Regions from separate parts of the Flocculibacter collagenilyticus genome, predicted to be linked through region 1. Evidence: predicted binding sites of a transcription regulator. Region 1 holds the regulator's gene; each other region holds the start of a gene.
The links. Region 1 encodes ArgR, which controls arginine synthesis, uptake and breakdown. Its sites were predicted from a motif close to ANTGAATANNTATTCANT; they were not measured.
Positions count from the first base shown of each region.

Region 2: the regulator ArgR is predicted to act here: its motif matches at 1,752-1,769, upstream of HUU81_RS04180 (OadG family transporter subunit).
Region 3: the regulator ArgR is predicted to act here: its motif matches at 1,577-1,594, upstream of HUU81_RS15510 (aspartate aminotransferase family protein).
Region 4: the regulator ArgR is predicted to act here: its motif matches at 1,739-1,756, upstream of gltB (glutamate synthase large subunit).

Region 1 covers NZ_CP059888.1:557,921-561,137, forward strand. Annotated here, with positions in the region: gene HUU81_RS02465 (Dyp-type peroxidase) at 235-1,194, shown strand; gene argR (transcriptional regulator ArgR) at 1,266-1,733, opposite strand; gene HUU81_RS02475 (trypsin-like serine protease) at 1,991-3,217, opposite strand, start outside.
Region 2 covers NZ_CP059888.1:941,063-944,279, forward strand. Annotated here, with positions in the region: tRNA gene HUU81_RS04155 (tRNA-Ser) at 219-311, shown strand; tRNA gene HUU81_RS04160 (tRNA-Arg) at 327-403, shown strand; tRNA gene HUU81_RS04165 (tRNA-Arg) at 518-594, shown strand; gene HUU81_RS04170 (hypothetical protein) at 989-1,219, shown strand; gene HUU81_RS04175 (hypothetical protein) at 1,227-1,718, shown strand; gene HUU81_RS04180 (OadG family transporter subunit) at 1,977-2,243, shown strand; gene oadA (sodium-extruding oxaloacetate decarboxylase subunit alpha) at 2,259-3,217, shown strand, end outside.
Region 3 covers NZ_CP059888.1:3,486,281-3,489,497, forward strand. Annotated here, with positions in the region: gene astA (arginine N-succinyltransferase) at 1-22, opposite strand, end outside; gene HUU81_RS15510 (aspartate aminotransferase family protein) at 114-1,319, opposite strand; gene HUU81_RS15515 (hypothetical protein) at 1,801-2,064, shown strand; gene HUU81_RS15520 (hypothetical protein) at 2,135-2,563, shown strand; gene HUU81_RS15525 (tetratricopeptide repeat protein) at 2,658-3,217, opposite strand, start outside.
Region 4 covers NZ_CP059888.1:3,068,511-3,071,727, reverse strand. Annotated here, with positions in the region: gene gltB (glutamate synthase large subunit) at 1-1,634, opposite strand, end outside; gene HUU81_RS13615 (cyanophycinase) at 2,190-3,217, shown strand, end outside.

The sequences.
Region 1 (3,217 bases):
CGGACAAGCTTACTTGCTATTAAACGTTATCGTAAAGCTTCGGCAAATTTTCTCTAAGCTATTATAATTATTTAAAAAAGGTTCAGGTAGAAGAACGAAGTGCTTTGTTACCGCATTTTTGATGCTAAAATAACAGCACTGATCGTATTGATTTTGCTACTTATTTTAAACCAACTATTTAGGTTTGAAAGAAGTCAGTAATATTCGGCTATATACCAACAAGGAAATTCAATAATGGCACAAGAGCAGTTTGGCATTTGCGCTGAAGCAAACTTACATGGTTTGTTTTTGATGTTTAATGCCCATGATGGCCGTGAAGCATATATTCGAGAGTCTTTAGCTAAGTTAACGTCAATATTTGACGAAATATCAGAACAATTCTCTGAGTCTATGGTTTCAACGGTTATTGCAATTGGTGCTAATTATTGGAATGAGTTATACCCTGCTGTTCGTCCTAAATTACTGAGATCTTTTCCTGCTATTGAGCATGGCGATATAACCATGCCCGCTGTACCTTACGACTTAATGATACAAATTCGCTCGGATCGGGCTGATGTTAACCACCTTGCAGGCTTAAGAGTGTGTGCATTACTCAGTAATGCAGTTGAGTTGGTTGAACAAATACGTGGCTTTAGGTATTTAGACGGTAGAGATTTAACAGGCTTTGTTAATGGTACAGGTAATCCCAAAGGAAGGCGGAAGCGTGAAGTTGCATTAGTGAGCAAAGAACAAGATCCAGAGTTTGAAAATGGCTCTTATCTGCATGTTCAGCGTTACCGACATCAACTGACAAAGTGGGAATCACTTGATGTCTCTGCTCAAGAGGAAGTGATTGGTCGCAGTAAAATTGATAACCAAGAAATGAATACAGCCACAAAACCTATCTACTCGCATACGAGTCGAGTGAATATGCTAGACGAGCATGGGCAAAAAATGGAGATACTTAGACAAAGCATGCCTTATGGTCATATGAAAGTACAGGGGCTGTTTTTTATTTCGTGCTGCCATACGCCCGAGCATTTTGAGTTGATGCTAAACAGCATGGTTTGTACAAGTGCACACAACAAGAATGCTGATCAAGTTGATAATTTACTGGAATATACGCAGGCTGAAACAGGCGCAGCCTTTTTTGCTCCATCCGTGAATTTTATAGAAAGCTATAGCGCAACCTACGGTAATGAATCTTTAGAATAATTGGTTGTGCTTACGTTATTGGTAAGCACGATACTTGATGAAGGTTTAGAGTATAGAGAGTGAGTTACAGATTAGACGTTTTCGAATAAATCTCTCACGCGCTCAAGCGTTTCATCAATCTGTGAAATATTGCTTGGGGCAATAAAAATGGTATCGTCACCTGCGATAGTACCCAATACGCCTTCGGCTTTACTTAATGAATCTAATAAACGCGCGATTAATTGCGCAGCACCTGGACTAGTGCGAATAATGATCATAGATTCATTGTGGATGATATCTAGAACTAATTGACGTAACGGACTTTTTGCCGTTGGCACTCCCAGCTCTGCAGGTAAGCAGTACACCATATCTTGTTTTGCATTACGCGTACGTACCGCACCATACTTACTTAACATACGCGACACTTTTGATTGGCTTACATTGTCAAAGCCTTGCGCTTTTAGTGCGTCAACTATTTCACCTTGTGAGCCAAATTTTTCTTCTTTTAACAACGCTTTAAAAGACTTAACGAGTGCTTCTTGTTTCGCTTGACTTGACATATATATTTACCTCACTGAATTAATCATGCAATTTTACACAATCTATCGGTTTATACTAGTGTCTCTTGATGTTACTAGGTACACCGTACTGGAGTAAATGCCATTAATTTTGAATTGTGATGAGTGGCGAGAGAAATGTAAAAGTATGGTATGAGATGAAAAGTTTTGAGCTTAATAGAGTCAGGTTAACTGAATGCAACCTGACCCTACAGTGAGAAAATTTAATCCCGTTCAATTTAATTGGGAAAATTATCTAACTATTTTGCTGCTTTTCTAATAATCAGTATGCTGTAAAAAAATAGTAACGTTATCCAAGCCATGCTACCGCCACTACTACTAGTGCGAGATTCAGTAGTGGTATTTGTTTGGTTTTGAGTATAGTTAACGTTGCGTAAATAAGCTCTGTCTTCTCCTTCAGAGGTTCTAGGGTCTTTCTTATACACCCACTTAATAATATTAGAGTCTTCAGTTAGAGAAACTTTATATTCAGTGAAATCAACTTCACCGGAAATAAACTCTATTTGCTGATTATTAACTTCCAGATAAAGAGCGTCAAAAGGTAAAGTAGGATCGTCAGTGTTCTCTTCCGAGGACACGCTCCAATCAAATGTTAATGTTCCTTTACCTTTCACTACCGCCATTAAAATACTTGATTCGAAGTGATTGATCTCTCCACTGCGTAGCCCAGTTTCAGCTGGATTACTTTCCCATTTTTCATCTCCGCCTGAATAAAAAGTAATTGCTTGTCCGCTGGCTCCTGCATCGCTTTTTAAATTATTTGACGCGCTGAGTGATTCAGCTCTAATTTTACTTTGGCTAGTTGCAATGTTGGGGTTATTTGATTTGATAACCACATTCGCTTCGTGGCGCCCTGACATGGTTGAGGAGAATGCCACTTCAATATCGCACGACTCGTCAATACCAAGTTGTTGGCAGCTATTTCCGTTTACTGAAAATGCATTACTACCTTCAATTTCATAGCTAATATTTACAGACTCCCCAGAGTGATTATCAACAGTGAGTGTTGTTTTATGCTGAGTTGTAATAGGGACATCTTTAAAATTATAAGCTTGTGATATAGCTACACCATTTGTGATAGCTTCTATCCAGTCGGTGTAGGCGCCTATGAGTGTGTACTTACCTAAGTAGCCTTGATAAGCACAGCCCATACCACCGCTAACGATGCCTAACTGTCTTACGCCATCATTGGTTTGTGCAATTAGAGGGCCGCCACTATCACCTTGGCATGCGTCATGGCCACCAGTTAAACGTCCAGCACATATCTCTTTGTCAGAAACATATACGTCATCAATGGTATATACAGTGCCGTCATCGCTATCACGTGTCAGCGATTCAGCAGTAATCTCACGGCATTGTTCTGCGTTGAAAAGTGATACATCAACATGATGGAGTATGTCTGGAAAGTTTGATGTTGGGCCTTCGCCTGGTGCATAGCCTGTACGACCTCCCCAACCAATAACGGT
Region 2 (3,217 bases), 380 kb from region 1:
ATTATAAGTAAGAATGAGAATGTACAGCCCGATTTACCAAGGTGCAGGGCAGTACATTCTCGTTTAATAGGTGATAATTGGTAGAAAGTTATCAACTACCAATGATTTTTGAACGTTTAATAGCTAATTTGATTAAAAGCTCGCCAAATAGAAAAAACTTATAAAAAAGGCGTTGACATATTTTCATTATCCATTAGTATACACGCCCACAACAGAACGGAGAGGTGGCCGAGTGGCCGAAGGCGCTCCCCTGCTAAGGGAGTATAGGGTTTGTAGCCCTATCGAGGGTTCGAATCCCTCCCTCTCCGCCATGTTTCTTGTGTTGCCCGCTCGTAGCTCAGCTGGATAGAGTACCTGGCTACGAACCAGGCGGTCGAAGGTTCGAATCCTTCCGAGCGGGCCAGTTTTTATTAAGACTGTAATATTAATAAAATCCTCATTGTGTTCACAATGATTTAATCAGGATGATTAGTGAAATTAGAGATATACTTTATAAGTATATTTCAAACATTACAGCCCGCTCGTAGCTCAGCTGGATAGAGTACCTGGCTACGAACCAGGCGGTCGAAGGTTCGAATCCTTCCGAGCGGGCCAATTTCACTAACTTATAAAGCTTTCGCGTATATCAATCCCATATTTAGATTAAACCTCAATATTCATACAAAAGTGTTATTAGTCTCGTTCTATTTTCATTATTTACTTCAGCTGATCTTTTCTATTTGAGCTGAATGTAATCATCCCCTCAAACAATTTTCATTTCAGCACTATTATTCAAGCAATTCCTAGTTGTGTAATTAATGTTGCTTAAATGTGTTTTTTTGTTGATTTGGAGTGTTGCTCTGATTATTATGACGCAACTTTATAAGGAAATAATCAAGGGGAAATAATGGAGTGTCCAGATATAAGTAATTTAGAGTAATCATCTCGTAGTAAACAAGCCGTTAAAGATATACGAGATATCTAAGACTTATCACCCTATTTAGTCAAAATGTCTGCGGTAGGCATGGTAGCAAATTTGTTTGTAGGAAATGGCGCTATCAAGTCAACTTTTTCTGTTTATTCAAATGATTTTCGCACATTTACTTCAGCCATGATGGAAGCTCCATCTATCGCAAGAAAGAGAGTATGGGATATTTCAGGAAGAATGGCTTTAAAAATACAAGACAGTAAAGAAAAGCAGTTTTGGAAAGCTATTCATTATGGCTGTAAATTAAACTGAGGATAATATGAAATATATACTTTTTGGGCTTATTTTACACTTAGCCTTTTCAGTTAGCGCTAATGATGATAAAGCCATAGTCACGCAGGCTTCGAACAACTTCAATAAAAAATTGATAGCGCTAGAACAGGTTGAGAGTAAATGCAGAGAATCAGCCATAGTATTGCCTGCCGATACCTTTAAGTCAGTGTCGCTATCAAAAGAAGATAAAATAACGGCACTGTCGTATTATTTTATTAAGTCAACAACTGAGTGCTCAAGCGAAGCGGTAAAGGAGCTTCTAGTTGCATCAGCTGTTCTTTCTTCGTTGGATGAGGCGTACGAGGTAGCGGCTATTAATAGTAACAAATTGATTATTAATAGCTTTAAGCTGTTGTTAGAAGATGAAATAGAGTTTAATAAAATCGATAAGGCAACACGAGAAAAGCTCTCGAAAATTCATGTGCTAACTAAACCATTCGATCCGATACGCTCAGCTGAGGTATTGGGTATACATTAGTTAATAAGCGATCTTAAAATTACCTAGCCATTAACTGCCTTATTATTCAAGCAATAGTGAGGCGGTTAATACCAAAGTAATAAAAATTCAATAATTCTACCCTCAAATATTACGCTTCTATTTTCTCCTGCTATATTCAACATAATCAAAACAAACAGTTGTGCTCTTAACTTATTAATTTTTCTATGCAAGAGTAAATACTCTAAAACGTGTATTAACGATGTTTGGAGTCTAAAGCTTTAGCACTAGGGGGTAAAAATGGCACAGGTCAGTGCATTATTTTTTGAAGCTGCCAATATCATGCTGATGGGTATGGTAGTGGTCTTTATCTTTTTGGGTATGTTGGTATTTGCAATAAAACTATTGCATAGGCTTTCCTTGTCACTTTCTTCCAGCGTGGTTAGTACACCACTTACGCCATTAACCCCTACCATTAAATCTAATGAAACCTCAGTCGTTACTCCCGAAATAGTTTCCGCCATTACAGCGGCCGTACATCAATATCGTCAGGATAAAAATAATTAATAATAAGGTGTCCTTATGACTAAAAAGTTACTGTTAACAGATTTGGTATTGCGAGATGGCCACCAATCACTTTTGGCGACTCGTTTTCGCTTAGAAGATATGTTGCCGATTGCTGATAAGTTAGATCAAATTGGCTATTGGTCGCTGGAGTCGTGGGGTGGGGCAACGTTTGATGCTGCCATTCGTTACTTAGGTGAAGATCCGTGGGAGCGTATTAGAGCATTTAAAAAAGCGATGCCAAATACACGTCAGCAAATGCTATTGCGAGGGCAAAACCTATTAGGCTATCGACATTATGCCGATGATGTTGTTGAGGCATTTGTGCATAAGGCGCATGAGAGCGGGGTAGACGTATTTCGAATTTTTGATGCAATGAATGATATTCGTAATTTGCAAACTGCGGTGAAAGCCACGCTTGATACAGGTGCACATGCTCAAGGAACTATGTCTTACACGGTTAGCCCAGTTCACACCATAGATACGTGGCTGGATATGGCAAAACAAATAGAAGACATGGGGTGCCATTCATTCTGCATTAAAGATATGGCTGGATTATTAAAGCCGTATGACTGTGAAGAGTTAATAACTCGCTTAAAAGAAACGATTGATATACCTATTACCATGCAGTGCCATGCTACCACAGGCTTAAGCACTGCTACGTATCAAAAAGCCATAGATGCAGGTATTGATATGCTAGATACTTCAATTTCTTCTATGAGTATGACTTATGGACATACTGCATCAGAAACTGTTGTTGCCATGGTTGAAGGTACTGAGCGCGATACCGGATTGAATTTAAGTTTAATGGAAGAGGTTGCAGCATACTTTCGTGAAGTTAGAAAAAAATATGCTCAATTTGAAGGCAGTTTAAAAGGGGTTGATGCACGAATTTTATTGGCTCAGGTGCCGGGTGGCATGCTAACCAATATGGAGAATCAGCTCAAAGAACAAAACGCAGCAGATCGTTTAGACGA
Region 3 (3,217 bases), 1.0 Mb from region 1:
GGATTGGGCGAATGATCATCATGTTCGCTTGCTCCAATATATGCTGCTATCTAATATAAAAATGCACTTCAACAGGGTGAAGTGCATCGTTCAATGATATTCGGGTAATGAAATTAACCGTTTACTACGTCGGCTACCGCTTTTTCAAAGCGCGCTAACCCTTCTTTAATATCTTCTTCAGGAATAACTAAAGAAGGTGTAAATCTTACTACGTCTGCACCAGCTACTAATGCCATTAAGCCATTGTTTGCAGAAGCAACTAAAAAGTCACGAGCACGACCTTTGTAAGTATCGTTTAATACTGCACCAATTAATAAACCTTTGCCGCGAACTTCTGCAAATACATTGTATTTTTCATTAATTGCATTTAAGCCTTCGCGGAACATTTGTTCGCGCTGCTTCACGCCATCTAAAACTACAGGAGTGTTCACAGTATCAAGTGCAGCTTCAGCAACCGCACACGCTAGTGGGTTACCGCCGTAAGTACTACCATGAGTACCTGGTTTTAAGTGCTTCGCAATTTCAGCTGTTGTTAACATTGCACCAATTGGAAAACCGCCACCTAACGCCTTAGCAGATGTTAAGATATCTGGTGTTACACCTAGGCCCATGTATGCGTATAAATCACCAGTACGACCTACGCCAGTTTGAACTTCGTCAAAGATCATCAACGCGTTATGCTTGTCACATAATGCACGTACACCTTCAATAAATTCTTGAGTTGGCGAGATAATACCGCCTTCACCTTGTAGTGGCTCAAGCATTACCGCACAAGTTTTATCAGACATTAGCGCTTCTAACGATGCTAAGTCGTTGTATTCAGCATGATCTACTGCGCCTGGCTTAGGACCAAAACCATCAGAGTAAGCTGGCTGACCGCCTACCGTTACAGTAAAGAAAGTACGGCCGTGGAAACCTTTAGAGAAAGCAATAATTTCGTTTTTCTCTTCGCCGTGATTATCAATCGCCCAACGACGCGCTAATTTAAGTGCAGCTTCGTTTGACTCTGCGCCAGAGTTTGCAAAGTAAACACGCTCTGCAAACGTTGCATCGGTTAATTTTTTTGCTAAACGTAATGCAGGTTCGTTAGTCATTACGTTACTAAGGTGCCATAACTTTTCACCTTGCTCTTTTAACGCAGCTACAAGGTTAGGATGACAATGCCCTAAACAGTTAACTGCAATGCCACCAGCAAAGTCGATGAATTCACGATTTTCTTGATCCCACACACGTGAGCCAACGCCACGTACTGGCACCACGCTTGAAGGAGCGTAGTTTGGTACCATTACTTCATCAAATAACTCGCGTGTTGCATTAATTTGTTCAGACATAATTGTTCCTCATCATAAGTTGCATGCTGGCACGCATGCGTCCGAGTATGTGCAAACCTTTCTTACAAAACTTTCAGTTTCAACTGGTAAGAAAAATCACCTTAGTTAGTATTTATTATTGACCAACTAATTACTCATATAGAGCCAAAAATTGTGCGTTATTATTCCAGAAAAAGCATAAAAAGTCTCTATAAAATCAATATCAGACCTTAAATGGCGTGCTTTTCGGGTAAACTTGCATAACTAGTGAATGAATACGCAATCACTTTCTAATTATTGATTCATAAAACACTTCAGAAGCCCTTTTAATACATCACCAAACCCAAAACCGCTCAAACTTTAACCGCAATGAATGTTTATCTGTCAAAAATTGTACAAAAAACATCGTTTCAGCTAATAATAGAAAAAATAATGAAAAAAATAGCGTTAATTTGGATGCTTTTAAGGGACGATTTTAAGGAATATAAGTATGGTTTACTTTGTGCTATTTATCATTTCTGCTGCCACTCTATTTTTGATGGAGTGCACAACCAAAAATCCTCTTTTACGGTTATTAATAATGATCACATCACCCGTTGTACTCATTCTAATTTTTGATTATTTTTATATGCAATATAAAGGTGCTGAAGCAATTGGTGCGTTAAATTTTATTGGCATTATTATCGGAATCATTATCTGTATCTTCACAACATTATTTCTGAAAGCGATTTTGATGGCCTACAAAGAAAAATAAACACCTTAGAATAAAAACAACATCTGTTAACGTAAAGGTGAATATTCACTATTTAAAAAGGATATTTAACATGAAGATAAAAGTAATAATGTTATTATTTATAAGTGCCATTAGTACGAACATCCACGCTGCAGTTAAAGTTTTAGATGATAATATTTTGTTAAGCCATGTGCCCAATGATAAAGGCTACTTGTATGATGAGCTTCTCAAACTGAATACCACAATATCCAAGCGAGGTATTCAGTTTTGTGATTTAAAAAACTTCTCGGAGGAGCATTGCTTAAATAGAGTTCAAGATGAGGCTTATGTATTTAACTTTCTTAATAAGAAAATGTTGAGGGTAGAATATAGTCAAGACGACCAGTTACTCCCACAAAAATTAGTAGCATTGAATGAAGCTGAAAAAATATACGAGAAAGTTTTTGTTCAACAGCTTGCTAAATGGAAAGATGACAGACGACTAGACATAGAAAACATGATAAACATTGAAAAGCAATAACTTAAACTTGGTACTAAACACTACCGACCGAAGATAGAATTGTTACTTTCAAGAGGTTTCTTTTAATTCACAGCCTTTCCTATTCTGCACAGCATTAAAGCTGTGCAGTCCTTGCCTTTTCTTTCAATGTATACTGAAGCCACTGGACCGCAGACGACGCAACCTCTTGCTCATCTTTTGCATCTTCAAACTGCGCAATCGCATTGTCGTAATGACCTAAGTTAAAATGCGCCATCCCCAATACCAAGTATGCATTACCTGGATTATCTAGCTTGCCTTTTGCTAACGCCTGATTAATCATTTTGATAGCGTGATGGTAATCGTCCATTTCAAAATATATCTCGCCCATGCGCTGTTCAATATTGCCCGCATCAGACAATATTGCCGCTTGTTGTAATACTGGCAAGGCTTTTTCATGTTCTTTTGCCGATGACCAAGCTTGTGCTAAAAACTGTAATGTTTTTAAGTCTGGTTGCACTGCCAAGCTGTCAATAGCATAAGTTAACACCTTTGCTGCCTTTGCTGGTGCGCCTGAGTAAAAATAAAGCTGAGCCAAACTTTTTATATCCGTAGCCTTTGTCACAAAGCCTTGCTGATAAGCCGCTTCCATAACCGCCAACTGTTTTTTAGGTTGCTCAGTTTCACCGTACATAG
Region 4 (3,217 bases), 1.5 Mb from region 1:
GAAGTTTCGTTAAATACGTTCTGTTCTCGGCCAATACACGTTTCAAGTGACATGACATGCGCTTCGCGCAGCGGATCGATAGGCGGATTGGTGACTTGAGCAAACTGTTGGCGGAAATAGTCGTAGATTGTGCGGTGTTTTCTAGATAAAACAGCCATGGGCGTATCGTCTCCCATCGAACCTACCGCTTCTTGGCCATCTTTTGCTAAAACACGAATCACTTGGTCGATTTCTTCGTAACTATAATTAAATAGCTTGTGATAGCAGTCCATTTGTTCATCAGTATATAAACGCTGACCGAGCAACTCAGCGTCAACCTGTTCGAACGGAGTTAAACGCTGAATATTACTTTCTAACCACTCTTTATATGGGTGACGTGTTTTTAAATCTTCGTCAATTTCGTCAGAGTGATAAATTTTACCTGTGTAAGTATCTATTGCGAGCATTTCACCAGGCCCCACACGGCCTTTTTCTACCACTTCGTCAGGCGCATAGTCCCAAATACCGACCTCAGACGCGAGAGTCATTAAGCCATCGGACGTAATAACATACCGAGCTGGACGTAAGCCATTACGGTCAAGGTTACAAGCAACGTGACGGCCATTTGTCATCACAATGCCTGCTGGGCCGTCCCATGGCTCCATATGCATTGAATTAAATTCATAAAACGCTCGCAGTTCATCATCCATATTGGCGTTATTTTGCCAAGCTGGTGGTACTAATAAACGCATAGCACGGAATAAGTCCATTCCTCCGGCTAAGAACACTTCAAGCATATTATCTAAAGAAGAGGAATCTGAACCTGAGCTGGCAACAAACGGCGCTGCTTGTTGTAAATCTGGAATTAAGGGAGAGTTGAATTTATATTCTCGTGCTTTTGCCCACTGGCGATTACCGTTAATAGTATTTATTTCACCATTGTGAGCCAAGAAACGAAAGGGCTGGGCTAACCGCCATTGTGGCGTGGTATTTGTTGAGAAGCGCTGATGGAAGATGCAAATAGCTGATTGTAGTCGAATATCAGCAAGGTCTTGATAAAAGTGCGGTAAGTCAGCTGGCATCACCAGCCCTTTATAAACAGTGACTAGGCAAGATAAGCAGCTAATGTAGAAGTCTTGGTCCTCTTTAATTCGCTTTTCAATTCGTCGTCGAGCCATATAAAGACGACGCTCCAAATCTTTTTTGCGCCACCCCGGTTGGGCATTGACAAATATTTGAACAATTTGAGGCAGTTGTTTTTTCGCTATTGGTCCTAAAACTTCTATGTTTACGGGAACCGTTCGCCACCCAACAATAGATAAGGTTTCTTGATTAAGCTCTTGTTCGATAATTTGTTTGGCGGCATTGGCTTTATCTTCATCTTGAGAAAGAAAGATGGTACCAACGCCGTACTTTTTACCTAATCGCCAATTGTTCTCTTCAGCGATAGTACGAAAGAAAGAGTCGGGCTTTTGCATGAGCAAACCACAACCATCACCTGTTTTTCCGTCTGCGGATATACCACCACGATGTTGCATGCGGTCTAGTGAGCTAATTGCGGTGCGTATTATTTTATGGCTGGCTTCACCTTCAATATGGGTGATTAACCCAAATCCACAGTTGTCTTTAACTTTATCATTATTATGAAGGCGCATTATGTTCTCCCACAGCCCGAATTATTCACCAAAAATTAAGCAGAAGCATTTGAGCATCTAATTTCAACTTAACCACATGTACACCTAAGTATTGGAGTGTATGTGTTGAATAAAAATTCAGTATTTATGAATTTGTCGTCTTTTTGAACATACGCTTGCTAAGAATTAAAAGCAATTACAAATAGAGTTTAAACTCTAATCTAAGGCTGGATTCTGCCACTAAAAGGGCATGTATACGATTTACAGAGTAGACAAATACCTTGAATATACAAAGGATAGACGTGTATGCGATGTATTTTTATGTATGAATATTCATTTTATGAATATTTAGTATTTCTTAATAGTTGAAAGCTGAATTGAAAAAGTCGAGAGGGAAAAACAGAAAAGTGATTTTTGTAACTACAAGAAAAGTATTAGAAATAAAAAAAACTATTAATTAATGCACATTTTTTAGTAGTCGTATTTGGCAAAAATGTCAATACAAGGTAAGCTAGCGCGTCTTAGTAGTTTCTAAATATAAGTTTGAGTTCAGACCTTTCGTCGAAAATGATTAGTATGTCTAAAAATTTAATAAAAATAACATTAGCTTCAGTTTTCCTTTCATTATTTTCAGCTCAATTATCAGCAATGAGTGTTGGCGATTATTTTAAAGAGCAACAGAAAAAGAAAAAGTCTGCAAAAGCCAAAAAAGAAAAAGTGGTTGAAATTCCACAATACTCTCTCATGATGATTGGCGGTGGATTAAAAGCTTGTTCGTCAATGTCTCCAAGAAATTGTACACGCACTGATGACGACATTTTTGACAAGGCCAAAACTACGCAGTTATTTGCTATGAGCGAAAGTAAAGTTAAGCGTATTAACGATACTGAATTTTGGTCTCCGTCTCGTTCTGATATTCAGCAACAAACACACCGAGTGTTAGATTATTTACTGGCGCGTTTAGGCACAGAAACACTCACAAGAAAAGAGTTTGAAAAGTCCTGGAAAGAGTCTGAACTTGAAATTGATGGCGTATGGGTGTCAGGTAAAGATGCATTCTACGCTTTATCAAAACGAGAGCTAGCTTACGTGTTAGATAACTTAGAAGTAGAAGTTAAAGTTGGCGATAAAAAGAAAGAACGCGCACAAGAAAGAGTGAGTATTGAACATAGTAAAGATTCAATCAGCACAGCTATTTATCGAGAATTTGTTGATCTTGCAAGTAAGGTGGCTGGCGGCAAAAAACCTAAAGTACTCGTTGTAACCGCGGGTGAGCGAGATAGCTTCGCAGCTGCAGATTTATACGTGAATACCTTTGCATCAGCTGGAGCAGAAACGCTTTGGTTGCCTATTGATCCAGCATACCAAGTGGCTAAAAATAGTGAAACATGTGAAAAATTAGCAACTTATCGAGCTAATATCCAAGGCGCATGGAACCGTGATGCAGTTTATCCTTACTGGTCTGAAAAGCAGACTCAATTTTGTAAAAAACCTCGCTTAACCATTGCAGAAATTAAAAGTGCAGACGCTATTTTTATTGGTGGTGATGATCAAACCTTAATCTTTAAAGCATTTAAATCGAGTCAAGGCTATGACACTGAAGA